DNA from 3 places in the Streptomyces sp. NPDC043726 genome. Region 2 is predicted to be linked to each of the others. Evidence: riboswitches for the same ligand, from Rfam matches in the RefSeq annotation. Region 2 holds a riboswitch; each other region holds the start of a gene.
The links. Region 2 has a riboswitch for cobalamin ahead of AC068Z_RS34645 (energy-coupling factor ABC transporter permease). Riboswitches for the same ligand answer to the same signal wherever they lie in the genome.
Positions count from the first base shown of each region.

Region 1: it holds a riboswitch for cobalamin, as region 2 does, so the genes downstream of both, AC068Z_RS37525 (cobalamin biosynthesis protein) here and AC068Z_RS34645 (energy-coupling factor ABC transporter permease) in region 2, are expected to answer to the same signal.
Region 3: it holds a riboswitch for cobalamin, as region 2 does, so the genes downstream of both, AC068Z_RS36195 (ABC transporter substrate-binding protein) here and AC068Z_RS34645 (energy-coupling factor ABC transporter permease) in region 2, are expected to answer to the same signal.

Region 1 covers NZ_JBWKCI010000018.1:60,016-69,576, reverse strand. Annotated here, with positions in the region: gene cobN (cobaltochelatase subunit CobN) at 1-1,960, opposite strand, end outside; gene AC068Z_RS37530 (cobyric acid synthase) at 1,957-3,468, opposite strand; gene AC068Z_RS37525 (cobalamin biosynthesis protein) at 3,465-4,406, opposite strand; cobalamin riboswitch at 4,508-4,647, opposite strand; gene AC068Z_RS37520 (hypothetical protein) at 4,841-5,062, opposite strand; gene AC068Z_RS37515 (inorganic phosphate transporter) at 5,097-6,335, opposite strand; gene AC068Z_RS37510 (lysozyme) at 6,490-7,239, opposite strand; gene AC068Z_RS37505 (class II aldolase/adducin family protein) at 7,436-8,227, shown strand; gene AC068Z_RS37500 (alpha/beta hydrolase family protein) at 8,478-9,561, shown strand, end outside.
Region 2 covers NZ_JBWKCI010000015.1:197-9,757, forward strand. Annotated here, with positions in the region: gene AC068Z_RS34625 (hypothetical protein) at 1-233, opposite strand, end outside; gene AC068Z_RS34630 (energy-coupling factor ABC transporter ATP-binding protein) at 226-1,068, opposite strand; gene cbiQ (cobalt ECF transporter T component CbiQ) at 1,065-1,814, opposite strand; gene AC068Z_RS34640 (energy-coupling factor ABC transporter substrate-binding protein) at 1,821-2,183, opposite strand; gene AC068Z_RS34645 (energy-coupling factor ABC transporter permease) at 2,180-2,887, opposite strand; cobalamin riboswitch at 2,918-3,103, opposite strand; gene AC068Z_RS34650 (hypothetical protein) at 3,182-3,388, opposite strand; gene AC068Z_RS34655 (LysR family transcriptional regulator) at 3,507-4,412, opposite strand; gene AC068Z_RS34660 (RidA family protein) at 4,485-4,877, shown strand; gene AC068Z_RS34665 (MATE family efflux transporter) at 4,912-6,261, shown strand; gene rpmG (50S ribosomal protein L33) at 6,544-6,708, shown strand; gene AC068Z_RS34675 (type B 50S ribosomal protein L31) at 6,759-7,016, shown strand; gene ykgO (type B 50S ribosomal protein L36) at 7,090-7,212, shown strand; gene AC068Z_RS34685 (hypothetical protein) at 7,270-8,394, opposite strand; gene AC068Z_RS34690 (hypothetical protein) at 8,746-9,081, shown strand; gene AC068Z_RS34695 (MerR family transcriptional regulator) at 9,078-9,524, shown strand.
Region 3 covers NZ_JBWKCI010000016.1:110,466-120,026, forward strand. Annotated here, with positions in the region: gene AC068Z_RS36160 (exonuclease SbcCD subunit D) at 1-24, opposite strand, end outside; gene AC068Z_RS36165 (YigZ family protein) at 150-776, opposite strand; gene AC068Z_RS36170 (SixA phosphatase family protein) at 802-1,344, opposite strand; gene AC068Z_RS36175 (hypothetical protein) at 1,341-1,517, opposite strand; gene AC068Z_RS36180 (hypothetical protein) at 1,514-2,236, opposite strand; gene AC068Z_RS36185 (ABC transporter ATP-binding protein) at 2,354-3,160, opposite strand; gene AC068Z_RS36190 (FecCD family ABC transporter permease) at 3,190-4,206, opposite strand; gene AC068Z_RS36195 (ABC transporter substrate-binding protein) at 4,203-5,222, opposite strand; cobalamin riboswitch at 5,308-5,467, opposite strand; gene AC068Z_RS36200 (CoA-binding protein) at 5,560-5,967, shown strand; gene AC068Z_RS36205 (formylglycine-generating enzyme family protein) at 6,044-7,003, shown strand; gene AC068Z_RS36210 (4-hydroxybenzoate 3-monooxygenase) at 7,029-8,252, shown strand; gene AC068Z_RS36215 (YbaK/EbsC family protein) at 8,278-8,835, opposite strand; gene AC068Z_RS36220 (helix-turn-helix domain-containing protein) at 8,866-9,438, opposite strand; gene AC068Z_RS36225 (EamA family transporter) at 9,532-9,561, shown strand, end outside.

The DNA.
Region 1 (9,561 bases), on a different contig from region 2:
CGTGCAGCCCGTCCCTGATCTGCACGTCCTTGATCTCGCACAGATAGCCGTCGATGTGCATGACGAACTCGTCGAACGCCTCGTCGTCCGGCTGCTCGTCGACGTGCAGGTCGTGGTGGAGTTCGGCCGCCTTCACCAGCGTCCAGATCTGCGCCCGTACGGCCGGCGCCTTCGCCGGGTCGAGGTCGCTCACCAGGGCGTACTCGTCGAGGAGTTGTTCCAGCTTGGCCAGGTCGCCGTAGGTGTCGGCCCGGGCCATCGGCGGGACGAGATGGTCGACGACCGTGGCGTGCCCGCGCCGCTTGGCCTGAGTTCCCTCGCCGGGGTCGTTGACGATGAACGGGTAGATCAGCGGGAGTTCACCGAGCACCGCGTCCGGGGCGCAGCCTCCGCTGAGGCCGAGCCCCTTGCCCGGCAGCCACTCCATCGTGCCGTGCTTGCCCATGTGGACGATCGCGTCGGCGCCGAAGGAGTTCTCCAGCCACCGGTAGGCGGCCATGTAGTGGTGGGACGGCGGCATGTCCGGGTCGTGGTAGATCGCGATCGGGTTCTCGCCGAAGCCGCGCGGCGGCTGGATCATCACGACGACATTGCCGAACTGGAGGGAGGCGAGCACGATGTCGTCCCCGTCCACGTACAGCGAACCCGGCGGCTCGCCCCACGCCTCGGTCATCGCCTGCTTCAGTTCCGGGTCGAGCTTCTCGAACCAGGCCCGGTAGTCGGTGAGCGGCACCCGTGCGGGCGCCGAGGCCAGCTGTTCCTCGGTGAGCCACTCGACGTCGTGGCCACCGGCCTCGATGAGCCGGTGGATCAACTCGTCGCCGCCGGAGGGGTATGCGGTGACCCCGTAGCCGGCGTCCTTGAGCGCGTCCAGCACCCGTACCGCCGACGCGGGCGTGTCGAGTCCGACCGCGTTGCCGACGCGGGAGTGCTTGGTCGGGTAGGCGGTGAAGACCAGCGCGAGCTTCTTCTCGACGTTCGGCTTGTGCTTCAGCGCCGCGTGCCGGACGGCGATCCCGGCGACGCGCGCGGCCCGCTCCGGGTCGGCGACGTACACCGGGACGTCGTCCGGGCCCTGCTCCTTGAAGGAGAACGGCACCGTGACGAGCCGGCCGTCGAACTCCGGGATGGCGACCTGCATGGCCGCGTCCATGGGCGAGAGGGCGGCGTCGGACTCGTCCCAGGCGGCTCTGGACGACGTGAGGCACAGCCCTTGCAGCACCGGGATGTCGAGGTCGGCGAGGGCCCCGATGTCCCACGCCTCCTCGTCCCCGCCCGCCGAGGCCTCCGAGGCGTGCGTGCCGCCCGCCGCCAGGACCGTGGCGACGAGCGCGTCGGCCCGGCCGAGGATCTCGTACAGCCCCGCGTCGGCGCCGCGCAGCGAACCGCAGTACACCGGCAGGGCGTTGGCGCCGCGCGCCTCAATGGCGTCGCAGAGCGTGTCGACGAAGCCGGTGTTGCCGCTCAGTTCATGGGCGCGGTAGAAGAGCACGCCGACGGTGGGCCGGCCGCCCTCCAGGGCGCGGTCGCCGTGGACGCCGTACTCCGGCATCTTCTGCGGCTCGACGAACCCCTCGCCCGTGAGCAGCACGGTGTCGGAGAGGAAGCGGGCGAGTTCGGTGAGGTTGGCGGGGCCGCCCTCGACGAGGTACCGCAGCGCCTCGGCGACGACACCGGCGGGTACCGACGACTCGGCCATCAACTCCGCGTCCGGGACGGCCTCTCCGCCCAGCAGCACGGTCGGGATGCCGGAGGCCTTCAGCGTGGCGAGCCCGTCCTCCCAGGCGCGCTTGCCGCCGAGCAGCCGTACGACGGCGATGTCCGCGCCATCGAGGAGGCCGGGGAGCTCCTCCGCGACGTCCACCCGGGTCGGATTGCCGATCCGGTAGGAGGCACCGGACGCCGCCCTGGCCGCCAGCAGATCCGTGTCGGCGGTCGACAACAACAACACTGTGCTCATGCGGGCGCTCCCGGTGGAATGAAAGGCAGTCCTTGCGGCGCGCCCGACTCGATGAGCCGCCGGAGCGCGTCGGTGTCCGCGTGCTGTTCGATCAGATCGCCGAGCACATCGAGCTGCTCCTCGCGCAGCGCGGCGAACGAGGTGTCGGCGGCCGGCACGAAACGGCGGCCCGCGGCGGCCGCCACCTCGCGCAGGAAGGCACGGCGGAAACCGTCCGACTCCAGTGAGCCGTGCCAGTGGGTGCCCCAGGTCTGCCCGACCCGGCAGCCGTCCAGGAAGGGTTCACCGCCGTGCACGGAGGCGACCCCGTGGTGGATCTCGTACCCCTCGACCCGCTCGCCGAGGGCCTCGCCGACGGGCCGGGTGAGGGTCTTCTCGCGCGCGAACCGCACGCGGACGGGCAGGATCCCGAGTCCGGGGACATGACCGCGACGGCTCTCGACGTCGTCCTCGATGTGCTCGCCGAGGAGTTGGAAGCCACCGCAGACGCCGAGGACGGGCCGCTCCTCGGCGGCTCGTCGCACGATCGCCTCCGCGAGCCCCCGCTCCCGCAGCCACTCCAGCGCGCGGACCGTGCCCCGGGTCCCGGGGACGACGACGAGATCCGCGTCGGCCAGTTCCTCCGGCCGGTCCACGAACCGCACGACGACACCCGGCTCGGCGGCGAGGGCGTCGACGTCGGTGAAGTTGGACATGAGCGGCACGGCACAGACGGCGACGCGCAGCACGTCCTCGCCGACGGGGGAGGAGACCTGGGACTCCCGGACGGCTCCCCGCAGCGACACCCGCAGGCCGTCCTCCTCGTCGATGCCGAGCCCGTGCCGGAAGGGCAGGACGCCGTAGGTCCGCCGCCCGGTGAGGCCGTGCAGCATGTCCAGGCCCGGCTCCAGCAGCGAGACGTCACCGCGGAACTTGTTGACGAGGAACCCGGCGACGAGCCGCTGGTCCTCGGGCGAGAGCAGCGCGACCGTGCCGAAGAAGGAGGCGAAGACACCCCCGCGGTCGATGTCGCCGACCACGACCACGGGCAGCCCGGCGTTCCGGGCGATCCCCATGTTCACGATGTCGGTCCGCCGCAGATTGATCTCGGCGGGCGAACCGGCCCCCTCACAGATCACCGCGTCATACGTGCCCCGCAGTTCGGCCAGACAGTCGAGCACCGTCCCGAGGAGCTGCTGCTGCCGCCCCCCGTGGTACCCGCGCGCGCTCAACTCGCCCACCGGCTTGCCCATGAGCACCACCTGGCTGCTCTGCTCACCACCGGGCTTGAGCAGCACCGGGTTCATCAGCGCGGTCGGCTCGACGCGGCAGGCCTGGGCCTGCATGGCCTGGGCCCGCCCGATCTCGGCGCCCTCGCGGGTGACGAAGGAGTTGAGCGACATGTTCTGCGCCTTGAAGGGAGCCACCTTGACCCCCTGCCGCACCAGCCACCGGCAGATACCGGCGGTGACGACGCTCTTCCCGGCATCGGAGGTGGTCCCGGCGACGAGCAGCCCACCGCCCGTCATGACGTACGCCCCTTCACGACCCGGCGCGCGACGACGCTGACGCCGAGCGCCAGCCAGCCGACCCGCCGCGACAGCCGTACGGCCCGTTCGATGTCCCCGACTTCCACTGCCCGCCCCTCCCCGTTGAGTACCGGTCGATGTTCGACGCGTCCGCCGTACGACAGAGTCCCGCCGAGCCGGACGCCCAGCGCCCCCGCGAACGAGGCCTCCACGGGCCCGGCGTTGGGGCTCGGGTGCTTCTCGGCGTCGGCGCGCCAGGCGCGTACCGCACCCTGGGGATTCCCCCCGGCGACGGCGGCGAGTACGGCGGTCAGCCGCGCCCCCGGCCACCCGGCGACGTCGTCGAGGCGGGCCGAAGCCCACCCGTAGCGCCGGTAGCGGGGCGACTTGTGGCCGACCATGGCGTCGAGGGTGTTCACGGCCCGGAACCCGAAGAGTCCCGGCACCCCGCCGAGCGCGCCCCACACCAGCGCGCCGACCACGGCGTCGGAGGTGTTCTCGGCGACGGACTCCACGACGGCCCGGGCGATCCCGTCGGCGTCGAGCGCCTGCGGATCGCGCCCGCACAGATGCGGCAGCCGTGCCCGCGCGGCCTCCACGTCCCGTGCTTCGAGCGCGCGCCCGATGCTCCGGGCCTCACGGGCGAGCGAAGTCCCCCCGACGACTGCCCAGGTGGCGAGGCCGGTGAGGACGACGGACGCGGCGGGGGAGTGTCGTACCGCACGAGAGGTGAGAGCGCCGACGGCGACGGCGCCACCGGCGCACACGGCGGTGTGCAACGCGCCCCGCCCCCGGTCGTCCCGCCACAGCACCCGCTCCACGGCACCCGCGGCCCGTCCGAACGCGGCGACCGGATGCCCACGGCGCGGATCGCCGAGGAGCAGGTCACCCAGGAGGCCGGCGGCGGCGCCGTACGCGAAGACGCGATCGGCCCGCATCGGCTCAGCCGGTCGCGGAGTCGGAAAGGGGTCTGGCGCTGGGTGTCAACAGGCAGGCGAGCATCGCGACATGTCCTCACTCAGGGTGTCCACGCCCTGGTTCGACTAGACCGGCGGTGAGAGTTCCTGGCTCCCGGGGCTACCTACCCCGGTGACAGTGGCGGGACCGCGCCGGACTCGCACCGGCTTCCTCTCCTGCCGCCGTAATTGGCTCCGGCAGTCCACCACGGCCCCGGAACGGCCGTCAACTCGCTGTTGACCTGCGAGGGAAGAGTGTGCTGAGGCCCACATCGGGCCCCGTGGGACGGGGTGGGAACAGCGCCGCCCGGGGCGTCGGGAAGACCCACCCGCCCGCATACGACAACGCGCCCCGCCCGTCGCCCGGCAGGGGCGATCGGACAGAGCGCGCGTCTGGGTGTCTTGGCGGGGAGCCGTCAGGCCACGATCAGGTAGATGCCGTAGCCCACGGCCGCGGCGCAGGCCGCGAAGCAGGCGTACGCACCCGTGAGCGCGACCGTCGCGGTGCCGCCCTGCTCCGCCGCTCGTTCGCGGCGGGCGAGGCCGGTGATGCCGAGGGTGAAGAGGGCCACGAGGGCCACGGTGACCACGAGGCTGACGCCGAAGACGGAGCCGAGGGCCGCCCAGTCGATCTTCATGATGCTGATTCCTTCAGAGAGCCGGGTGGGCGGGTCAGACGGTGGCCTGCGACGGGGCCGGTTCGCCGGCCGGGGCCGGGATCGTCGCCGTGAGGTCTTCGGTCACCGTGCCCGCCGGGGGCGGGGTGACCGCGGCCATGGCCGTCGTGACGACGCCGGCCGGCTCCTCGGCGGTCTCGTTGACGTTCGTGTGGTCGACGACCTCACGACGCGAGATCTTCCAGATCGCCGCGCTGGAGGCGACCAGGAAGACCGCCACGAGGCCGGTGCCCCAGCTGCCGAAGCCGGTGACCCACTCGGCGACCGCGGCGACCAGCGCCGCCGCCGGCAGCGTCAGGCCCCACGCGACGAACATCCGCGTCGCCGTCGACCAGCGCACCACGCCGCCCTTGCGGCCCAGCCCCGCGCCCATCACCGAGCCGGAGACGGAGTGCGTGGTGGAGAGCGAGAAGCCGAGGTGGGAGGAGGCCAGGATGACCGTCGCGGCGCTGGTCTGCGCGGCGAAGCCCTGCTGCGGCTGGAGGTCGGTCAGGCCCTTGCCCATCGTGCGGATGATCCGCCAGCCGCCCAGGTAGGTGCCGAGCGCGATGGCGATGCCCGCGGAGAGGATGACCCACATCGGCGGGTCGGAGTCGGGGGCGAGGGTGCCGCCGGCGACCAGGGCGAGGGTGATGATGCCCATGGTCTTCTGCGCGTCGTTGGTGCCGTGGGCCAGCGAGACCAGGCCGGCCGAGGCGATCTGCCCGGCGCGGTAGCCCTTCTCGGAGGACTTGCTGCCCTCGGCCTTCTTGCCCAGGGAGTACATCAGCTTCGTCGCGAGCAGCGCCGCGATGCCCGCGACCAGCGGGGCGGCGACGGCCGGGATCAGCACCTTGGTGACGAGGACGTCGCCGTGGACCGCGCCCACGCCCGCCGAGGCGATGGTCGCGCCGATCAGACCGCCCATGAGGGCGTGCGAGGAGCTGGAGGGCAGGCCCACCAGCCAGGTGAGCAGGTTCCAGAGGATCGCGCCCACCAGGGCGGCGAATATGACCTCGGGACGTATGCCGGTCTCGTCGACGAGACCCTTGGAGATCGTGTTGGCGACCTCCACGGAGAGGAAGGCGCCTACAAGGTTCAGTACGGCGGACATGGCCACCGCGACCTTGGGCTTGAGCGCGCCGGTCGAGATGGTGGTGGCCATCGCGTTGGCGGTGTCATGAAAACCGTTCGTGAAATCGAACGCGAGTGCGGTTACCACCACAATCGCGAGGATCAGCGAGAAGTTTTCCATTTACCCAGGCAATCGTTCGAGGTCATTGGCCAGGCGAACGTAGGTAACCTGAATGAACGGAAGGTGAACACGGGCGGGCCGCACGGTGTCCGGAGGCTGGTCTCGATCTTCTGGGCATATCGCGCGGCCTCGCACGGTCCAGGCGCCCCAAGGACTAGGAGCCCCGGGCGAACTTCCGGAGCTGGTTCAGAGACCCGTTGAAGAGATTCTGGTCACCCGGCAGGCTGCCGCCGTTGTCGTACTGCCAGAAGGTCCACCTCGACCAGCCGGCCGGCAGTGTCCCCGCGCTCGAGGAGTTGTAGCGGGCCACCCACAGCGCGTGATGCGAGGCGAAGGCCCGGCTGCTGCCGGTGCAGGTGTTCCACCAGTGCGCGGTCGTGTAGATCACCGGGCGGCGTCCGGTCAGCCGGTGCACCTCGTTGCTGAACGAGGTGATCCAGCCGACCATCTTCGACCTGGTCAGGCCGTAGCACTTGCGGTCCTTGTCGTAGGGGTTGTACTCGATGTCCAGCGCGGGCGGCAGCGTCCAGCCGTCCGCCGTCCAGCCGCCGCCGTTGCGCACGAAGTGCGCGGCCTGGGTCTTCCCGGGCGACTTGTTCGGCAGCGCGAAGTGGTACGCCCCGCGGATCAGGCCGGCGTTCCGGGAGCCGTTGTACTGCTGGTTGAAGTACGGATTGCGGTAGGTGTGCGATTCGGTCGCCTTGACGTAGACGAACTTGGCGCCCTTCGTCTTGGCGCGCGGCCAGTCGACGTTCTTCTGGTGGGACGAGACGTCGTGTCCCTTGGGCCGGCTCGCCGCCGCGGCCGGGGACTCGGCCAGCGCGGTTCCCCCGATGGTCAGCGCCGCCACGGACGCCGCGAGTACGCGGGCGCGGTGGCGGGACGGTTTGCGATCACGGGCCATGTTTCCCCCCGGAATGGCGACGTGCACGACAAATCAGCCAGAGATTACTGGAAGGTCGGTGATTGCCGGTCGATCTCCGGCCAAGCACCGGGAGAGGGTGAAGTATCCGGATATGCGTCCTTCCGGAGGCCTGACTTCCGGCCTAGAGTGCCCCGGCCCGCCCGCCGTCCGGGGCCCCGGCTGGCAGGATCGCGGCATGGCTGAGCAGCGAGGGAAGCAGCGGGTCGGAGGGGAAACGCGGGAGGGCGCACAGGGAGTGGGGGAGTCGTGGCGGGAGGCTGCGCTTCCCGAGGAGGAGCGCGCCTGGGCGGAACTCGTCGCGACGGCCCGCCGGACCGTGACCGAGGGGCTGGTCGTGGGCACCTCCGGCAATGTCTCGGTGCGCGTCGGGGACACGTTCCTGGTCACGCCGTCGGGCGTGCCGTACGACCGGCTCGGACCGGAGGACGTCACGGGCGTCGACCTCTCGGGCCGCCAGGTGCTCGGCCGACTGCGCCCGACCAGCGAGTTGCCCATGCATCTCGCGGTCTACGGCGCGACCGGCGCCCGAGCCGTCGTGCACACCCACGCCGTGTACGCCACGGCCGTCTCGACCCTCGTCGAGGAGGTCCCCGCGATCCACTACATCACCGCCGACCTCGGCGGCCCCGTCCGGGTTGCCCCGTATGCGACGTACGGCACCGAGGAGTTGGCCGAGAACATGCTCCGCGCCCTTGCCGACCGCACCGCCTGCCTCCTCCAGAACCACGGCACGACGGCCTACGGCACGACCCTGGCCCAGGCCTACGACCGCACAGCCCAACTGGAGTGGATGTGCAGGGTCTGGCTGACGGCATCCGCAGTACCGGGCCTCACCCCAACCCTCCTGACCCGCCCCCAGCTGAACGAGGTGAGCGAGAAACTCCGGGGATACGGCCAGCAGACACAGCCCCCGCAGTCTCCGCAGTCTCCGCAGTCCCCGCATTCCCCGCAGTCTCGGCCGACGTAGCTGCGGGCAGTCGTGCCGCTGGGGCGGCACGGGTGGGCGCAGCGGCACCCCGCAAGCGCGGGCGAGCGAACCCACCCGACCCGCACTCCAGCGAACCCGCACCCCACCCCACCGCATCCGCATCCGCACCCGCACCCGCACCCTCAGCACCCCCTCCCACCCCCGCCACCCCGCACCCGACCCTCGCGCACCGTCACCCCCACCCTGCCTCCCACTGGCCCCCAACCGGGTCCGCCAGGACACTGGACCCGTGCGCACTGTCAAAGCGACGGCCGCTGCCGTCACCATGGCCCTGGCCGCCGGCGCGGCAAGCGTGGCCGCCGGCCGACTCGCCAGCGACGCCGCGCTCAAGGCGCCCCCCGGCAGGCCCCTGCCCACCGAACCCCGGCTCACGGTGCACGGCACGGCGGCCGGCCAGATCACCCTCACCCGCGACCTGGCCTCCCTCCGCCCCGGCGTCTACGGCCTCGGCGGCGACGGATCGCACGCCGTCGTGGGCCCCGTACTCGACACCGCGACCCACACCGCCGACACCGTGGTGCGCCGCCTCGAACGCGTCACCCACGGCACCCTCGGCCGCGGCGACCGCGTCTGGCTCACCCCCAACGTCCACATCGGCGACCCCCGCTCCGCCCTCGGCCTCGAACACGCCGACGTCGACATCCCCGGCGAACTCGGCCCGCTGCCGGCGTGGTTCGTGCCCGGCAGCCGCGCCACCTGGATCATCGCCGTGCACGGCCTCGGCACCACCCGCGAACTCGCCATGAACGTCATGGAGTTCCTCACCGGCCGCCACTTCCCGGTCCTCGCCCTCGGCTACCGCGGCGACCTCGGCGCACCCCGCTCCCCGGACGGCCTGAACCACCTGGGCGAGACCGAGTGGCGCGACCTGGACGCCGCGATCCGCTACGCCGTGCGCTACGGCGCCGAACAGGTCGTCCTCCTCGGCTGGTCCACCGGCGCGACGATGGCCCTGCGCGCCGCCGCCCACTCCGGACTGCGCGACCGGGTCTCGGGGCTCGTCCTGGACTCCCCGGTGCTCAACTGGGAGGCGACCCTGCGCGCTCTCGCCGCGGCCCGCCGCACCCCGGGCGCCCTGCTCCCGCTCGCGGTCCGCGCGGCGCAGGGCCGCACGGGCCTGTACGGGAACCGGGCCGCCACCGACGGCCTCCCGGAGCGCATCACCGTGCCGACCCTGATCCTCCACGGCCCCGACGACACGGTCGCGCCCTGGATCCACTCCCGCCGCCTGGCGGACGCGCGCTCCAACCTGGTCGCCCTCCACACGGTCAGGCGCGCCCCCCACAGCGCCATGTGGAACGCCGACCCCAAGG
Region 2 (9,561 bases):
CACAGCGCACAGTCGCCACCCCCGCAGCCATGGTCGCCCCCGGTGAGCGCGGAGTCGACGTCGTCCAGCGCCTGGAGCAGTTCCTCCACCACCCCCAGCAGCACCCGTACCCGGGCACTCTGCCCGCCGACCTGCCGCCGGGTTGCCAGCAACCGCGCGAAGTCCTCGCCGGAGACGGCCACCCACTCCTGCCCGTCGACCAGGACGGGCCGCCCGCGCGGAGCGTCAGCCATCGGCCGGGATCGGCGCGACCAGGGCGGCCAGCTCCTCGGGAGTACGCGGCCCGGCGACCCCGTCGCCCAACAGCCCCTGCCCCCGCAGCAGTTCCGCCGCGGCCACCCCCCACGGCAACCGAAGCCCCGCCTCCCGCAGCAGATCCGTGCGGGCCAGCATCTCGGGCGCGGGCCCCGTGCGCGCACCTCCCGGCGTGAGGAGCGCCGCGTCATCGGCCCAGCGCAGGGCGAGGTCGACGTCATGGGTGGCCATGACCACCGTCGTGCCGCTCGCCCGGAGCCCGTCGAGGGTGCCGAGCAGCCGTTCCTGCCCGTCCGGATCGAGCCCGGCGGTCGGCTCGTCGAGGATCAGCACCCGGGGCCGCATCGCCACGGCGCCCGCGATCGCGGTGCGCTTGCGCTGGCCGTAGGAGAGCAGATGGGTCGGCCGGTCGGCCAGCGCGCTGATGTCCAGCGCGGCGAGCGCTTCCTCGACCCGGGCGCGCACCTCGGCGTCGGAGAGCCCGAGGTTGAGCGGTCCGAAGGAGACGTCCTGTCCCACCGAAGCGGCGAAGAGCTGGTCGTCCGGGTCCTGCACCACCAGCTGAACGGTCGTCCTGAGCCGGGTCAGCCCCTTGCGGTCGTACGACACCTCGCGTCCCTCGACGCTCAGCCGGCCCTCGCGCGGCCGGAGCCCGCCGCTGAGCAGCCGCATCAGGGTCGTCTTGCCGCTGCCGTTGCGCCCGAGCAGCGCCAGCGCCCGCCCTTCGCGCACCTCGAAGTCCAGGCCCGCCAGCACGGTCGGCCCTTCCTCGTAGGCATAGGACGCGCCGTGGAGAGCGACCAACTCGCTCATGAGAGAGGACCTTTCAGTACGAGCGTGAGGGCGGCCAGCGCCACGAGGAGCCCGCAGCTGGCGGCCGTGAACCGGACCGAGACCCGTGCCTCGGGCACCAGCACGCGCAGGGTGCCGTCGTAGCCGCGTCCGGCGAGCCCGGCTTGCAGACGGGTGGCCCGGTCGAAGGCCCGTACGAACGCGGTGGCCCCGAGCCCGCCCAGGGAGCGCCAGGTCGCGGCGCGGGTGGTGTGCCCGAGCCGCGCGGCCTGGGCGTCCCGGATCCGCCGTACGGAATCCAGCAGCAGGAAGCTCATCCGGTACGTCACCAGCGCCACGTCGCCCACGGCGGCGGGCACGCCGGCCTTCACCAGCCGCGGCAGCAGGTCGGACATGGGGGTGGTGAACGCGAGGAGCAGCACCCCGAGGGAGGCCGCGGAGGTGCGCAGCAGCAGCTCCCCGGCCCGTACGGCCCCGTCGTCGGCGAGGGAGACGAAACCGTCGGGGCCGCCCACCTGCACGAGGAGCGTGGCGGCGCCGGTGACACAGAATCCGAGCGGCACCCGGTAGGCCCGCCACAGCTTCCGCCCCGGTACGCCCGCCGGGCCCAGCAGCACCACGAGGGCCGTCACCAGGACCAGCGCGGCCCCCGGCCAGGGCGGCAGCGAGATGGCGAGCACGGTCAGACCTAGTCCGAGCACGGCCTTGTCCACGGGATGGCGGCGGCGCCAGCGACTGCTGTGCGCCGCCGCGTCGATCGGCAGCACGGGGGATCAGACCCCTTCGCCGTCGGACTCCCCGGCACGGCCGACCCCGACCGCATCCCGTTCCAGGGCCCGCTGTTCGCCCTGCTTACGGCCGCGGCGCAGCCCGAAGTAGTAGGCGAGGACACCCGCCCCCAGGGCCGCCTGGAGCGAGAACAGGGCCGACTCGATCTCCCCGGACGGCGGTTCGTACAGCGGCGAGAACCAGGGCTCGTAGTCCGGCTCGATCTCGGTGATCGCCGTCTCGGCCTCGGCATCGGCGCCGGCGAAGGGCTCCTCCTTGTGGTCGCCGAGCCCGAGCATGAGCGGCATGACGGCGAGCGCGGCCACCGCGAGCAGCAGCAACAGGTTGATCTTCGTGTTACGGCTCATCGGGCCACCGCCTCGTTCGACTCGGTCCGCACCCGCTTGCCGCCGGACAGCAGCACACCGAGCCGGGTCAGTTCTCCCTTGCTGGACTGCACCAGCAGCCGCATCACCAGCACCGTCAGGAGCCCCTCGCTCACCGCGAGCGGGATCTGGGTGACGGCGAAGATGGACCCGAACTTGCCGAGCGCGCCCAGGAATCCGCTGCTGGGGTCGGGGAACGCCAGCGCCAGCTGAACGCTGGTGACGCAGTAGGTCGACAGGTCGGCGACGAACGCGCCGCAGAAGACAGCGGCCATCAGCGGCACGTCGTACCGCCTCAACAGCTTGTAGACGGCGTATCCGGCCCAGGGCCCGGCGATCGCCATGGAGAAGACGTTGGCGCCGAGCGTGGTCAGACCCCCGTGCGCGAGCAGCAGGGCCTGGAAGAGCAGGGTGATGGTCCCGAGGACCGCCATGATCGGCGGCCGGAACAGGATGGCGCCCAGGCCGGTACCGGTGGGATGGGAACAGCTCCCGGTCACCGAGGGCAGTTTGAGTGCGGACAGAACGAAGGTGAAGGCCCCGGAGGCGCCGAGGAGCAGGGTGCTCTCCGGGTGCTCGCGGACTTCACGGGTGAGTGACCGGACTCCGTGGACGACGAAGGGCGCGGACGCGACGCCCCAGGCGACCGCGTGCGCCGGAGGCAGAAATCCCTCGGCTATGTGCATGGCTCAGCAGACCCTCTCCAGCACCTCGTGGATGGTTGACGCGCCTTGGCCGGTCTCCTGGCTGACGGGTGACACCGCCCGTGACTCCGCCTTCCCGGGTCCCGAAGGACCCAGTGGCTGCCCGTGGGGGCTGGAGCCGGACTTCCCGATCACAGTGGCGAGGGCCGCACCGGCATTGCACCGGATTTCCCGTTCACCAAGGCGTGGTGACAGTAGTGCGCCCACCGGGCACATGACAAGCGGAGCCGGGGGGCGCACAGGGGGAGTGAACCGGCTCACGCACCTGCGGTGACGTCAGTCCCAGCGGTAACCGTCACCGAAGTTGAGGGTGTGCTCCAGGACGTCCTCGAGGGGGTCGTTGACGTTCACGGTGTTGATCACGGACACCACGGGCGCGTTGTTGGAGACGTGCAGCGGGGGGTTGTCGTGGGCGGTGGCGTCACCGGCGGCGAGGACCGTCACCGTGAGGGCGGCGGGGAGGAGGGAGATCCGTGCGCGCATGACTGCTCTCCTTAGAGGCCAGGGTGGCAGCGGGAACGATGGGGGATTACCGCGTGCCGGCCTCGCGAATCCCCGCTAGGGGCCGGTTCACCTGGACGAGGCGGGCGTTCGGCGGGTCCTATCGACTGGACGGCCGTCGGCTGACGACCGTGAGCAGCCGCGCGACCAGCGGGTTCTGATCGTCCGTACGCCAGGCGACGGCGACCCGGGTGCGGGCGGTGCCCGGCTCGATCCGGCGGAACGCGACGCCCTTGAGGCGGATACGGCGGATGCCGGCCGGGGCCAGGGAGACGCCGAGGCCGGTCTCGACGAGCGCGCACACGGTCGCCCATTCCACCGCGTGCTGGGCGATGCGCGGCGTGAACCCCTGCGCCGTGCACAGCCCGATGATCTGGTCGTACAGCCCGGGTCCGGCTTCACGGGGCAGCAGCACGAAGGGCGAGTCCGCCAACTGTGCGAGCCGCACGGCCCGCTGGGCGGCCAGGGGGTGGGCGCTCGGCAGCACGGCGACGAAGGGCTCGGTGACCACCGTCCGGAAGGCCAGCTCCGGCTCGGCGTCGGAGGGCTCGCGCAGCAGGCCGACGTCGATGGTCCGCTCGCGCAGGGCCGCGAGCTGGGGAGCGGTGGTCATCTCGCGGATGTCCAGCCGCACATCGGGGAACAGCTGCCGGAAGTCGCGCAGCAGGCTGGGCAGGACGGTCAGGGCAAGGGAGGCGGCGAAGCCGAGACGCAGCCGGCCGGCGGTGCCGCCGCCGACGGCCCGGGCGGCGGCGAGCCCGTCGGCGAGGTCGGACAGAGCCCGCCGGGCCGCGGGCAGCAGTTCGTGGCCCGCGGGGGTGAGGGCGACGCGCCCCGGTCCGCGGCTGAAGAGCGGGTGGCCGACCTTGTCCTCCAGCCGCCGGATCTGCTGGCTCAGCGGCGGCTGGGCGATGCCCAGGCGGGCGGCGGCGTGACCGAAGTGGAGTTCCTCGGCCAGGACGACGAAGGCGTGCAGCTGGGGGAGGGGGAGTTCGGGCCGTTCCATATCCCCAGGGATATCAGCCCATGCGAATCGGCGTATTAGACGTATCATTGCTGGTCACCTAGCGTTCGGCGCATGACAGAGCGACGCGCGATCCTCAGCGGCTCGACCTTCGAGGAGCAGATCGGTTACGCCCGTGCCGTGGTCGACGGCGAGTGGGTGCACGTGTCCGGGACGACCGGGTTCGACTACACCACCATGACGATCTCCGACGACGTCGTGGAACAGGCCGAGCAGTGCCTGCGCAACATCGGGGCCGCCCTGACGGAGGCGGGGTGCACCTTCGCCGACGTTGTCCGGGTGCGCTATCTGCTGCCCGAGCGCGAGGACTTCGAGCCGTGCTGGCCGGCACTGCGACGCCGCTTCGGAGAGGTGCGGCCGGCGGCGACGATGCTCGTGTGCGGTCTGGCCGACCCCAGGATGAAGATCGAGATCGAGGTGTACGCGCGGAGGCCGACTCCCGGGTAACAACGGGTGAACTGGGCTGGCAGGATGGGCACATGTGAGCGAACGACGTGCATTCCTGACCATCGCCAAGGCGGCCGCGCCGCTGTACGCGACCATGCTCGCCGCGTCGGCCGGCGCCCTCGTCGACACCGCGCTCCTGGGTCGGTACGCCACCGTGTCCCTGGCCGCGTTCGCCGTGACGATGGCGGTCTTCGGCCCGGCCACGGTCACCGTCGTGGGCGCGCTGCGCGGCGTGATGCCTTTCGTGGCGCCGCACCGCGAGGACCCCGAAGCGCTGCTGCCGTTGGTGCGCGGCGGCATGTGGCTGGCGTTCACCGTGGGCGGGCTGGGCGCGGCGGCGGTGACGGCGGTGCCCCTGTTCGGTGCGATGTTCGGAGTGCCGAGCGCTGTCGTCTCGCAACTGGGCTTCCTGCCCTGGCTGTTGGCGGCCAGTGTGCTGCTGATCGCGGTCGGCGCGTCGGCGACGTCCGTGCTGGTCGGACTCGGGAAGTCCGCCCTGGTCATGCGGTCGGGGCTGTGGGGGACGGCGGTGTCGGTGACGCTGTCGGTGGTACTGGTAGGCGGCCCGGGTCCTCTGCCGAGCCACGGTCTGACCGGCGCGGGCCTGGCGATGCTCGCCTCCAGCCTCGTCAGCGCGTGCCTCAACCAGTACGCCCTGCGTCGCCGCACGGTCCTGGCGGGCCGTTCCCTCCGCCCCGGCCGCCCGGATCCGCGCCAGGTGCTGAAGCTGGCCCGCGTCGGCATCCCGCTCGCGGGGACCGTGCTGGTGAAGTTCGCGGTGCTCGGTGTCCTGACCTTCGCCGCGGCCCGGACCGGCACCGACGGCGTAGCCGTGCACGGTGTTGCCGAGTCCCTGGTGAACGTCGTGTTCACGGTGGCTGTGGCGGTCGGGCAGGCGACGGTTCCGCTGATCGCCGGATACGCGCAGGAGCGTGACATCGGGCGGATCCGGCGCAGTGTGTGGGCGGGGATCCGGGTGGCGCTGTGCGCGGTGGCGGTGCTCTGCGCCGGGCTGTGGCTCCTGCGCGGCCCGGTCGTGGACCTGTTCACGAAGGACCCCGCGCTCGGTCAGGAGGTCAGGCATCTGCTGCCGCTCGTTCTGGCGGTGGTGATCAGTGACGCCCTGCAGGCGGTGGCGGGCTTCGGCCTGGTCGGGCTCAAGCGGACCGGGCCCGGCCTGGTGTCCACGGTCGTCTGGTTCGGGATCCTCGCGGCCCTGGCGGTCCCGGTGGCCGACGCGGCCGGACTGACAGGCCTATGGACGGCCCTGGCCTGCGCGAATCTCCTCCAGGCCGGCACGAAGCTGATGTCGTTCCACCGGCACACGGCCCGGATCGGGGCGGGGGCCCGGCGCCCGACGGCGGAGGCCGCCGACCGCGCCTGAGTTGCCTCGCCCCTGCGGTGCTGTATAGTCGATCTTGAGCTGGTCGCCGGAAATCCGGTGCCCGGTTTCGCGTTGGTGGTCCAAGGAAAGACGCCCCGCTTCCTGCGGGGAGATGCAGGTGCAAGGCCTGCCCGGCGCTCCAGTGAACGGCCCGTCCCGAACAGGGGCGGGCCGTTCGTGTTTCCTCCGGCGGGGGGAATGCGACGGCGGGTGCCTGTGTTGAGACACCTGTCTGGCATGTTCGAGTCAATCGACTCGCATGGCGGCGGAAGGGAGTCTCCTATGGCACGCAGCAACGCCCGCCCCGTGGTGAAGCTGAAGTCGACGGCCGGCACCGGCGTCACCTACGTGACCCGCAAGAGCCGTACCAACAACCCCGACCGGCTGGTCCTGCGCAAGTACGACCCGGTCGCCGGCGCTCACGTCCTCTTCCGCGAGGAACGCTGACGCCCGCCTCCCGCCGCCCGGCGGTGGAGGCCGACACGAAAGGACACCCCATGCAGCGCGGCATCCATCCCGTCTCCCGCCCGGTCGTCTTCCGCGACCGCGCGTCCGGATTCACCCTGCTGACCACGTCCACCCTCGACCCGCGGCGCACGGTCGAGTGGGAGGACGGCAACACCTACCCGGTGGTCGACGTCGAGATCTCCTCGGCGAGCCACCCCTTCTACACCGGCACCTCGCGCGTGGTGGACACCGCGGGACGCGTGGAGCGCTTCGAGCGGCGCTACGGCCGTACGACCGCCCGCGGCTGACCGCCCGCGGCTGACCGCCCACCCGTTGCCGCGTGGAAGCGGCGCCGCGTCGCCGCTTCGAGAGGAGACCGCGATGAAGGTACGCAAGTCGTTGCGCTCGCTGAAGGCCAGGCCCGGTGCCCAGGTCGTGCGCCGGAGAGGCGTGACGTTCGTGATCAACAAGAAGGAGCCGCGCTTCAAGGCCCGGCAGGGCTGAGCAGCCGGCAGGCCGCCCGGCACCCGTGGTCATCGCGGGTGCCGGGCCCGGCGTGTGTCAGGCGTCCAGACGCTCGACGTAGGCGCCCGTCGGGGGAGCCGGAACAGAGCTGGTCATGCCCACCGACCAGTACCCACCCGTGCCCGGCACGTGCGTCACGTCGTTGAGGCAAGGCCCCGGCGCTGGGCCGCTTGGGCCACGGACGACCCTCCAGGCGTCGCCCTCTCGGCGCAGGTATGTGCTGCGGCTCTGATCCTGGAAGTTCCAGCCGGAGATCCACGCGGCGCCGCCCCGCGCATCCCCCGCGATCCCGGACAGCGACCCCGCCACGAACCCGGCTTCCACCCGAGTCCAGGCCGTGCCGTCCCAGTGGTGGAGGGCGGGGTTGCCGGGGCGGCCCGGCGGCCCGCCGACTCCTGCCTCGGTGCCCACCGCCCAGACGTCGTCCGGACCGGCGGCGTGGACGTCGGCGATGGCCAGACGCAGCCCCACGATCGCGGGCAGCATGGTCCAGGTGCCGTCCCAACGCGCCACCAACCCGGACCAGCCACCCCCGCTCGACTGATCCCCGCACACCCACACCTCGCCGGACGAGCGCACGACGACCCGGTAGAGGCCGGCGCTCGCCACGGGCAGCGGATCCAGCCACCGCCACTCCTGCCCGTCACCCCGCAGCAGCCGTACGGCGCCGCCCTGCCTGCCGCAGATCCACACCCGGCCGTCCGGACCGACCGCCACCGCGTCCAGCCGGACGCCCGGTTCACCCCTGCCCGGGAAATCGGCCTCCTGCCAGGTGATCCCGTTCCAGCGCAGCAGAGGACCGCGGCCCTCGGAGGCCCGGCCCACACTCCACGCGGCGGCGTCAGAGGCGACGGCCACGTCGGTCAGCCGGGTGTGGCCGAGGTGGGCCAGGTCGCACTTGGCCCAGGAGCTTCCGTCCCACACCATCGCGAGGGCGCGCCCCCCGGAGCCGCCGAGCCGCTCCTCACCGACGGCCCAGGCCAGTTGAGGTCCGGCCGCCGCGACACGGCGCAACTGCGCGGGAGGAACACTGCCCGGCGCGGGCACCGCCTGCCAGCCCTGCGCACGGGTCGTCGGCGCGTCGGCCCGGGACGGATCCGGGCCGAGCGCGACTCCCGCGAGCACGCCGATCGCCCCTGCCGTAAAGCGCCTACGTCTCACCGGTGGATCCTTCCGGTCGCAACGGACGGATGGGAGGGGACCACGGTGGACCGGGTGGCCGGGAAGGTCTAGATGCGTATGTGACAAAGCCGTTGCGGCCACGGGTGGTCGGCGCTTCGCCGCGTTCGTGCCGGTGAGGGCGCGGGTCATGAGGGGAGGGGCGCCGGTGGTGCCGTAGGCGCTCGTCATGGTCCCCGGTCCGGTGCTTCAGGAATGATCTCGTGCTCCCGGCCGGCATCGCCGATCCACCGTGTGCTCAGCGACGCCAGGGCTTGCAAACGGTACCCAGGTACAGGTCTACCGTCGAAGGTGTCGCCGGGTCGCCGGGGCGTGAGGACGGGAGTGAGGGCGATGACGGATGCGGCGTGGGTACCGCAGTCCTGCGCGCTGCCGACCGAGGAGCGGCCGTTGCGGGTCGCGGAGTGGGACGCGCTGTTCGCCGAGCGGCTGATCTCGACCTCCCGGCCCGGGGCGCTGCGGCTGCGCTTCGAGCTGGCCGGTGGGCCGTCGGTGCAGGACGAGGTCCGTGACCTGGTGGAGCGCGAGGTCGGCTGCTGCTCGTTCTTCGCCTTCGGGGTCGAGGTCGGTGACGACCGGATCTGGCTGGACGTCTCTGTGGACCCCGTGCACGAGACGGTCCTCGAGGCCATCGCCGTACGGGCGGGCGCGTGGGATGAGTCGCTGTGAGCGAGGGTCTGCGCAGCGGGCAGGTCGCCGAGGCCGCCGGGGTGAATGTCCAGACGCTGCGTTACTACGAGCGGCGCGGCTTGCTGGCCGAGCCGGAGCGTAGTAATGGCGGTCACCGGCTGTACGGCGAGGAAGCGGTGACCGTACTGCGGGTCATCAAGGCCGCCCAGCGGCTCGGGTTCACGCTGGACGAGGTCGCCGAGCTGCTGGAGGCCGGCCGCCACCGCCGTGGTCGTGCCGTGGCGGGGTTGCGGGACCGGACCACGGCCAAGCTCGCCGAGGTCGACGCGAAGATCGCCGACCTGACCACCGTCCGCACGGCACTGGTCGCGGCGGTCGACGCGGGCTGCGACGACCTGACCGTCTGCGCCTCGACGGACGGTTGCCCCATCCCGTTCACAGGTCTCGAGGGAGGGGATTGCCACGCCGAGCCATGCTGCTGAGAGGGGCGCCAGGCCGAAGGCTCTCGCGGAACCGCGA
Region 3 (9,561 bases), on a different contig from region 2:
GTCGGAAGTGTGCAGGAGCCTCATGATCCCCGAAGAGTAACGGCCGGGTCTGACATCACGGGCGGTTACTCCCGTATCGGCCCGTCATGACCCCACCACGGATTGGGCGTTATGCCCTTTTCGGCCGAAAGTTCATATGTGCCGGGAGTTCACGCGTCGCCGTACGCCTCGCCGCCCAGTTCGAAACCGGCGGTCCCGGCCGTGATGTCGGCCAGCCAGGCGCGGAAGGCGGCCACGTCGGCGTCCGGCAGGCCGATCTCGATCGTGACGGCCTCGCCGTAGCGGACGTCCCGCACCTCGCGTCCGGTGGCGCGCAGATCGTTCTGGATCTTCCCGGCACGCTGGTGGTCGACCGTCACGGTGGCCAGCCGGAAGCGGCGGCGGGTGATCGTGCCCAGGCCGTCCAGGGCCTCGCCGACAGCTCCGCCGTACGCCCTGATGAGGCCGCCCGCGCCGAGCTTGACGCCGCCGTAGTAGCGGGTGACGACGGCGACGACGTACCGCATGTCACGGCGCAGCAGCATCTGGAGCATCGGGACGCCCGCGGTGCCGCCCGGTTCGCCGTCGTCGCTCGCCTTCTGGATCGCGGCGTCGGCGCCGATGACGTAGGCGAAGCAGTTGTGGGTGGCGTCGGCGTGCTCCTTGCGGACGGCCGCGATGAAGTCCTGGGCCTCCTGCTCGGTGGCCGCCGGGGCGAGGGCGCACAGGAAGCGGGAGCGGTTGACCTCGGTCTCGTGCACGCCCGCGCGGGCCACTGTGCGGTACTCGTCCTGCATCCGGCCACCCTATGACAGCCGACCGTCAGCCCTTCTTGCCCCGGGGCACGGTGAACCAGGTCAGCAGCGCGGTGCCGGGGGCCAGGGCGCTCCAGGCGGCGCCGCGCCAGGCCAGGACGGCGACGGCGGAGGTGGGGAACTTCACCCGGACCTGGTCCAGCGCGTCGTCCAGGCTGTCCCCGGCGAGCTCGACCACCAGGTCCTCAAGGCCCGGGTTGTGCCCGACCAGGAGCAGTGTCTCGACCTCGGCCGGCGTCTCGTGCACGGCGTCGAGGAGATCCGGGACCTCGGCCGCGTACAACCGCGGCACATAACGCACAGGCGGCGGGGTGCCCCACTCGGCGGACGCCAGCTCCCAGGTCTGCCGGGCGCGTACGGCGGTCGAGCACAGGGCGAGGTCGGGCAGCAGGTCGGCCTCGGCCAGCGCACGCCCCGCGGCCGGAGCGTCCCGCCGCCCGCGCGGGGCGAGCGGCCGACGGTGGTCGGCGACCCCGTCGGGCCAAGCCGACTTGGCATGCCGCAGCACGACCAGCCGCCGCAGCGGTCCGGTCCCCGCGCGGGCGATCACGACAGCACCCCCGACCCGGCACGCCGCCCGAAGAAGAGCGTCCCCACGCGGGCGGTCACGACAGCACCCAACCCGGCACGCCGCCCGAAGAAGAGCGTCCCCAGGCGGGCGATCACGACAGCACCCGACTCGGCATGCCGACCGAGGGGGAGCGTCCCCGCGGGGGCCGTCATGACGGTGCTCCCAGGTCGCGGACGAGGTCGAGGCCGAGGAGGCGGTCGGCGTAGGCGTAGGTCTCGAAGCGGGCGCCGTCCGCCAGGTCGGGCGCGGTCTCGACCCGCGTCAGCAGCCGCAGTACGCCGGGCACGTCCAGGTCGTCCTCCCAGGCGCCGCGCAACTGCGTGCGCACGTCGTCGGGGATGGGCCGTGAGGGGTGCCGTGCCCAGTCGGCGACCGCCCGCCGCCAGCGTACGAGGGTGTCCTGGGCCTCGTTCAGGGCGGCCGTGTCCAGCCGGACCGGCTGGTCCCGGCGCGGGGTCAGCAGGGCGAGCCGCAGGGCGACGGGGTCGGCTCCGGCCGGCGGGGCCGGAGTCGAGGCGTGCACGGGTGCAACGGCGACGCGGACGCCGACCGGGGCGGGCCCGTCCTCCGGAACGACATGGATGACCTGTTTCTCACCGAGTCCGCGGTCGGCCTCCCGGCTGTCCTCCAGGGGCCGGATGCCCAGCGCGGCGGCGCTCGCGCGCAGCTCCGGATCTGCCTGGCCGTGCAGCACGGCCCAGACCGGCGTGCCGCCGAGCTCCAGGGCGCGCACCAGGAGATCGGTGACGAGAAGCACGCGCAGGGCGCCGGTGTCGAAACCGGGCGCATGGGCCTCGACCCGGGTCAGGCCGCGCCGGGCGGGCGCGGCGTCGACGGGCTCGCCCGTTCGGGCGTCGATGATGCGCAGCACTCCCCGAGCGTAGGCGGGCGCGCGCCGGAGCGCAGCATGCGGCTCGGTTTCCGGACAGGTCGGGTCGGGTCAGGCAGGTCGGGTCAGGCAGGTCAGGTCAGGTCAGGTCAGGTCAGGTCAGGTCACGGTGCCGAGGAACCGGACGTGCGGACGGCGGTCGGCGCCCTCCCGGCTCACGGCGGCGCGGACGCCGTAGACCTCGGCGATCAGCTCCTCGGTCAGCACGTCACCGGGGGTCCCTGCCGCCACCGCGCGCCCCGCCCGCAGGACGACGACCTCGTCGCAGTACATCGCGGCGAGATTGAGGTCGTGCAGGGCGATCACGGCCGTCAGCGGGAGGCCGGTGACGAGGGTGAGCAGATCGAGCTGGTGGTGGATGTCGAGGTGGTTGGTGGGCTCGTCGAGGAGCAGTTCGCGGGGTTCCTGGGCGAGCGCGCGGGCGATCTGCACCCGTTGGCGTTCCCCGCCGGAGAGGGTGTGCCAGGACTGGTCGGCGTGGCCGGTGAGGCCGGTGCGGTCCAGGGCGGCCCGCACGGCCCGTTCGTCCCGCGCGGAGGCGGGCGCCCAGGCCCGTCGGTGCGGCAGGCGGCCGAGTCGTACGACGTCCAGGACCGTCAGTTCGACCTGCGTGTCCGCCTGTTGCTCGACCACGGCGAGGCGGCGGGCGATCTCCCGGCGGGGCCGGCCCGTGAGCGGATCGCCGTCGAGGGTGACGACACCGGCCGAGGGCGCGAGCACTCCGGCCAGCAGCCGCAGCAGCGTGGACTTGCCGGAGCCGTTGGGCCCGAGGAGGCCTACGGTGGTGCCGGGGGCGGGCGCCAGAGTGACCCCGTCCAGGATGAGCCGACCGTCGGCCCGGCGGCTCACCCGGTCCGCGCAAAGGCCAGCCGCCCCCTTGTCCGTCAGGTCCGAACGCCCGCTCATCGCACCCTCCGTCCGGTCAAGGCGCCCGCTCATCGCACCTTCCCCGTCCGATACAGCACCGCCACGAACGCCGGAACCCCGATCAGCGAGGTCACGACACCCACGGGCACCTCCTGGGGATCGAGGACGGTACGGGCCAGCGTGTCGACCCACACCAGGAACACCGCGCCCACCAGCGCGGTCAGCGGCAGCAGCCGGGTGTGGCCGGGGCCGGCCAGCGCGCGGGCCGCGTGGGGCAGGACCAGGCCGACGAAGCCGATGGCCCCCGCCGAGCTGACCAGAGCGGCCGTGAGCAGGGCCGTGACGCACAGCAGGACCAGCCGGGTGCGGGCGACCGACACCCCCAGGGATGCCGCGGCGTCCTGTCCGAAGGCGAAGGCGTCGAGCGTGCGGGCGTACGACAGACAGACCACGAGCGCCACGGCGAGGACGGCCCCGCACAGCCAGACGTCGGTCCACCCCGCGCCCGCGAGCGAGCCGAGGAGCCAGAACAGCACCCCGCGCGTGGTCTCGGCGTCGGCCGAGGTCATCACCACGAAAGAGGTGAGCGCGGAGAAGAGCTGCATGGCCGCGACCCCCGCCAGGACGACCCGGTCGGTCGTGCCGCCCAGGGTGTGGCTGAGCAGCAGCACCAGCGCGAAGGAGACCAGCGCGCCCACGAACGCCCCCGCGGAGACCGGGACCGCGCCCCCGCCCACACCGAGGACGACCACCACGACCGCCCCGGTCGAGGCGCCGGAGGACACGCCGAGCACGAAGGGATCCGCGAGCGGGTTGCGCAGCAACGACTGCATCACCGCCCCGCACACGGCGAGCCCGGCGCCGCACACCGCCGCGAGGAGGGTGCGCGGCAGCCGGAGCTGCCAGACGATGCCGTCGCGGATCGGCGTCAACCGCGAGCTGCCGAGGCCGAGATGGGACAGAACCGTGGACCAGACGTCTGCGACCCGGATGTCGGCGGGCCCGATGGTGATCGCCACGGCCAAGGAGCAGCACAGCACGACGAACCCGGCCCCGCCGAGCAGCAGCGTTCGCCGGAGGCTCACTTGGCGAGCCCGAACTCGCGCAGCGCTGCGGCGACCTGCTCCACGCCCTCCACCGTGCGGATCGTCGGGTTCATGGCCTGGCCGCTGAGCAGGACGTACCGCTTGTGCTTGACGGCGTCCATGGTCCTGGTGACGGGGTTGGACTCCAGGAAGGCGATCTTCTTGGCGGCCGACTCGGCCGTCTGCGACTTGCGGGTCAGATCGCCGATGACCAGGACGTCGGGATCGCGGTCCGCGACGGTCTCCCAGTTGATCTGGGGCCATTCGTCGTGGGTGTCGTCGAAGACGTTCCGCGCCCCGAGGGCGCGGGTGATGATGCCGGGGGCACCGCAACAACCCGCCATGTAGGGCGACTCGGCGTTGGCGAACCAGTACAGGAGGGTGACGTCGGAGGCGTCGACGCCCGAAGTGGCCTTCGCCATCCGCTTCTCCAGCGAGGCGACCAGTTCCTCGCCCCGCCGCTGCACGCCGAACACGGCGGCCAGGTCGCGGACTTCGCCGTAGACGTCCTCGATGGCCAGCGGGGTGGTCCGTACCCCGTCGCCGCCCGCGGAGTTGTCCTTGCCGACGCAGTCGGACGGGGAGACGTAGGTCGGCACGCCGAGCTTCTCGAACTGCTCGCGGCCGGCGACGCCGCCCTTGCCGAGGGTGGAGACGAAGGAGGCGGAGACGAAGTCGGGCTCGGCCGCCAGGACACGTTCGTAGGAGGGGTTGTTCTCGGCGATGCGCGGGACGTCGGCATTGGCCTTCTCCAGGCCCTTCATCACCGGGTCGGTCCAGGTCGCCGTCCCCGCGAGGCGGTCGGCGAGGCCGAGGGAGAGCAGGATCTCGGTGCTGCCCTGGTTCAGGGAGACGGCGTGCCGGGGCGGGTGCGCGACGCGTACGGCGTGGCCGCAGTTGTCGAGGGTGACGGCGGCTTTGGCGTCGTCGGCCGGGGTGTTGTCCGCGCAGCCGGTCAGGAGCAGTCCGGCGGCCGTGAGCAGGGCGGCGGGGCGGGTGAGACGTGCGATGGGCACGGGTGCGGTTCCTCAGTCGTCGAGGGCTCGAACGCGGAGCCCGTCCGTACGGTGCTCCCCCGCCGTCCGTTCGACCGCGGGGGCCGCCAGCAGGTCTTCGGACTCGGGGTCGTCCGGTCGGGGCGCCTTCCCAGACGGCTGTCACACCGTCCAGTGGCCGAGGCCCCGCCCGTCACCCTCACCGCTGCGCGTCAGCTCCGGATTCGCACCGGATTCCCTGACCCATGAGCATGGGTTCGACTGGCCTCGGCAAGCTACCACGCGAGGCCCGGGAATCTCCGGGCGCCCTTGGCCGTTGAGCTGGGCAAGGCATGGCACGAGGTCGAGGAGGCCCCTGGTGTACGGCGACGAAGCGACGATCCGCAAGATCCTCACCGAGCTCGGCGACACCTGGGCCGTGGTGGGTCTGTCGTCGAACCAGAGGCGCGCGGCCTACGGCGTCGCCCAGGTGCTCCAGCGCTACGGCAAGCGTGTGGTGCCGGTGCACCCCAAGGCGGAGACCGTGCACGGCGAGCAGGGCTACGCCTCCCTCGCGGACATCCCCTTCGACGTGGACGTCGTCGATGTCTTCGTCAACAGCGAGCTGGCCGGGCCGGTCGCGGACGAGGCCGTCGCCAAGGGCGCCAAGGCGGTCTGGTTCCAGCTCGACGTGATCGACGAGGCCGCCTACGACCGGACGCGGGCGGCCGGCCTGGACATGGTCATGGACCGCTGCCCGGCCATCGAGATCCCGCTGCTGCGGTGACGCACGGCGAGATGGCGTACAGCGACATGGCGTAGACAGGGGTGCACAGCCGTCACCCGTCCGCGAGGAAGAACCGATGCCCGAGCCCCAGTCGCCCGCCCGCTGCTGCATGCCCTCGTCCGGGACCGGCTCGGCCGGGCGGCAGCCCGTCGCCCTGGGTTCCCGGGCGCCGGTCGCCACGGGCACCCTCTCCACTGACGGCATGGTCCTGCTCCCCGGCGGCGAGTTCCTCATGGGGGCGGAGGACAGCGAGGGGTTCCCGGACGACGGCGAGGGCCCGGTACGACCCGTGCGGCTGAGCTCCTTCCGCATGGACACCCGCGCGGTGACCAACGACGCCTTCGCCGCGTTCGTCGCCGACACCGGCCATCTCACCGACGCCGAGCGCCTGGACTGGTCGTACGTCTTCGCCGGGTTCCTGCCCGCCGCCCTGCGCCGGGGCGCCCCGCGGCCCGAGCGGACGCCCTGGTGGTGCGCGGTCGCGGGTGCGGCCTGGGACCGGCCGGAGGGCCCGGGCAGCGATCTCGCCGGACGCGGTGACCACCCGGTGGTCCATGTGTCCTGGTACGACGCCGCCGCCTACGCGGCCTGGGCGGGCAAGCGGCTGCCGACGGAGGCCGAGTGGGAGTACGCGGCCCGTGGCGGCCTGGAGCGGAAGCGCTACCCCTGGGGCGACGACCTCGACCCCGACGGCACCTACCGCTGCAACATCTGGCGCGGCACCTTCCCCACCAAGAACACCGCCGCCGACGGCTACCGGGGCACCGCCCCCGTGGACGCCTTCGAGCCCAACGGGTACGGGCTCCACAACATGGCGGGCAATGTGTGGGAGTGGTGCGCGGACTGGTGGTCCACGGACCATCGGCGGGCCGTCGACCCCACCGGCCCGGCCGAGGGCACCGCCAAGGTGATCCGCGGTGGTTCCCACATGTGCCACGCCTCCTACTGCAACCGGTACCGGGTCGCCGCCCGCAGCGCCAACACCCCGGACAGCTCCAGCGGTCACGCGGGGTTCCGCTGCGCGGCCGACGCCTGACATCCGGTACGACCATAATGCTGGGGTGACTTCCACCGCCCCCCACCCCAACTCCGTTGCCGCACAGCGCTTTCCGGTCGTCATAGTCGGCGCCGGACCCGCCGGGCTCACCGTCGGGAACATCCTGCGGGCCGCGTCCGTCGACTGTCTGGTCCTGGAGACCGAGAGCCGTGAGTTCATCGAGCGGCGGCCCAGGGCCGGCGTCCTGGAGGAGTGGGCCGTACGCGGGCTCGAACAGCGCGGCCTCGCGGGCAACTTGCTGGCACACGGGCAGGTGCACAACGAGTGCGAGTTCCGGTTCGCCGGAGAGCGCTACCGGTTCGAGTACGCCGAACTGACGGGTCATCACCACTATGTCTATCCGCAGCCGTTGCTGGTGACGGACCTCGTCCGGGAGTACGCGGACGTCCGCGGCGGCGCCATCCGCTTCGGCGTGCGGGACGTGGAGCTGCACGATCCGGAATCGGACCGGCCCTCGGTGTCGTACACCGACCCCGAGTCCGGGCAACGGCTCGTCGTGCGCGCCGACTTCGTCGCGGGCTGCGACGGGGCGCGCGGGGTGTCGCGGACCGCGCTGCCGTCCGGGCGCGCGCATGTGTCGCGGTACGACTACGGCGTCGGCTGGCTGGCGCTGCTCGCCGAGGCGCCCCCGTCCAACGACTGTGTGGTGTTCGGCATGCATCCGCGCGGTTTCGCCGGGCACATGGCGCGCAGCCCCGAGGTGACCCGCTACTACCTGGAGTGCCCGCCGGGCGACGACCCGGACAACTGGTCCCACGAGAGGGTCTGGTCCGAGCTCCAGGAGCGGCTCGGCGCGGCCGGGGCGCCCCGTCTGACCGAGGGGCGGCTGATCGAGAAGCGCGTGCTGGACATGCACAGTTACGTCGTCGAGCCCATGGTCTTCGGGCGGCTCTTCCTGGCCGGGGACGCCGCCCACCTCACCGCGCCGATCGCCGCGAAGGGCATGAACCTCGCCCTGCACGACGCCTTCCTGCTCGGTGACGCCCTGGTCGCGTTCCTCACCAAGGGCGACACCACTGGCCTCGACGGCTACTCACAGGCCTGCCTGGGCCGGGTCTGGGACTACCAGGAGTTCTCCCAGTGGCTGTCGGAGGTGTACCACGGCACCTCCTCGGGCGATCCGCATCGCGCCGGCACGACCCTGGCCCGGCTGCGCCGCCTCTTCGGCTCCCGTTCGGCGGGCCTGGCGTTCGCGGAGCAGTACCTCGGCGTGAACGCCGACTACTAGTCCGTAGCAGGCGGCGAGCGCGGTCTCAGGCGAGCCCGAGCCCGTCCAGGACGACGGCACCGGGCAGCTCGGCGAAAGCCTTCCCCGGCACCAGCAGCTTGCCGCGCCGACGGCCGCTGCCGACCAGGACGTACGGCAGGTCCACGACCGCGGAGTCCACCAGCACCGGCCAGTCCGCGGGCAGTCCGATCGGGGTGATGCCGCCGTACTCCATGCCGGTCTCGCCGGTCGCGGTGTCCATCGCGGCGAACGAGGCCTTGCGGGCGCCCAGTTGGCGGCGGACCGCGCCGTTGACGTCGACGCGGGTGGTGGAGAGCACGACACAGGCGGCGAGCGTGGTCTCGCCGCCGCGCTTGCCGGCGACCACCACGCAGTTCGCCGACTGTTCCAGCAGTTCGCGGCCGTAGTGCTCGACGAAGACGGCGGTGTCGGCCCACTGCGGGTCGGTGTCGACGTAGACGATCTGGTCGGCGGGGACGCTGCCGTTCCAGTCGCGTACGGCGGCGGCGACCGGGGCGGTCAGCTCGTCGAGGCAGTCGGGGGCGGGGGTGGCCCGGTCGAAGTGTCCGATGGGTGCGCGCATGGCCGCACGGTAGCAAGCGCGCGGCGGACCTCAGCGCACGGGCGGGACGGAGACGACCAGCACCAACTCGGCGGGGACGTCCCCGTCGTTGCCGTACATGTGCGCGGCGCTCGCCTCGAAGTAGGCGCTGGCGCCCGCCGGGACGCGGTGCTCCACGCCGTCGACGGTCAGCGTCAGCTCCCCGGCGGTGACATGGAGGAGTTCGACGGTGCCGGTGGGGTGCGGGTCGGACGCGCTGCTCTCGCCGGGCATCAGCCGCCAGTTCCACATCTCCAGCGGTCCCGGGGCCTCGGTGCCGACGAGGAGGCGGCTGTAGCTGCCGGCGTCGGTGTGCCACAGCCGTACGACCTGGTCGGCCGGGACGACGCGCACCTTCGGTCCCTGCTCGTAGTCGAGGAGGGTGGGAATGCTGACCCCGAGCGCGTCCCCGATCTTCACGACCGTGCCCAGGCTGGGGTTGGTGCGGGCCTGCTCGATCTGGATCAGCATGCCGCGGCTGACCCCGGCGCGGGCGGCGAGCGTGTCCAGGGTGAAACCGCGCTCGGTGCGCCAGCGCTTGACGTTGCGCGCCAGGGACTGGGTCAGCAGGTCGAGGTCCGACACATTCCGTCCAATATTCTGGATGACAGAGTTGATTTTATTGAACTACGGTGAGGTGCACCCGATCGTTCACCGAACTGTACTGCGAGGCGACCCGTGACAGCATTCTTCGCCCTGGCCACCAGC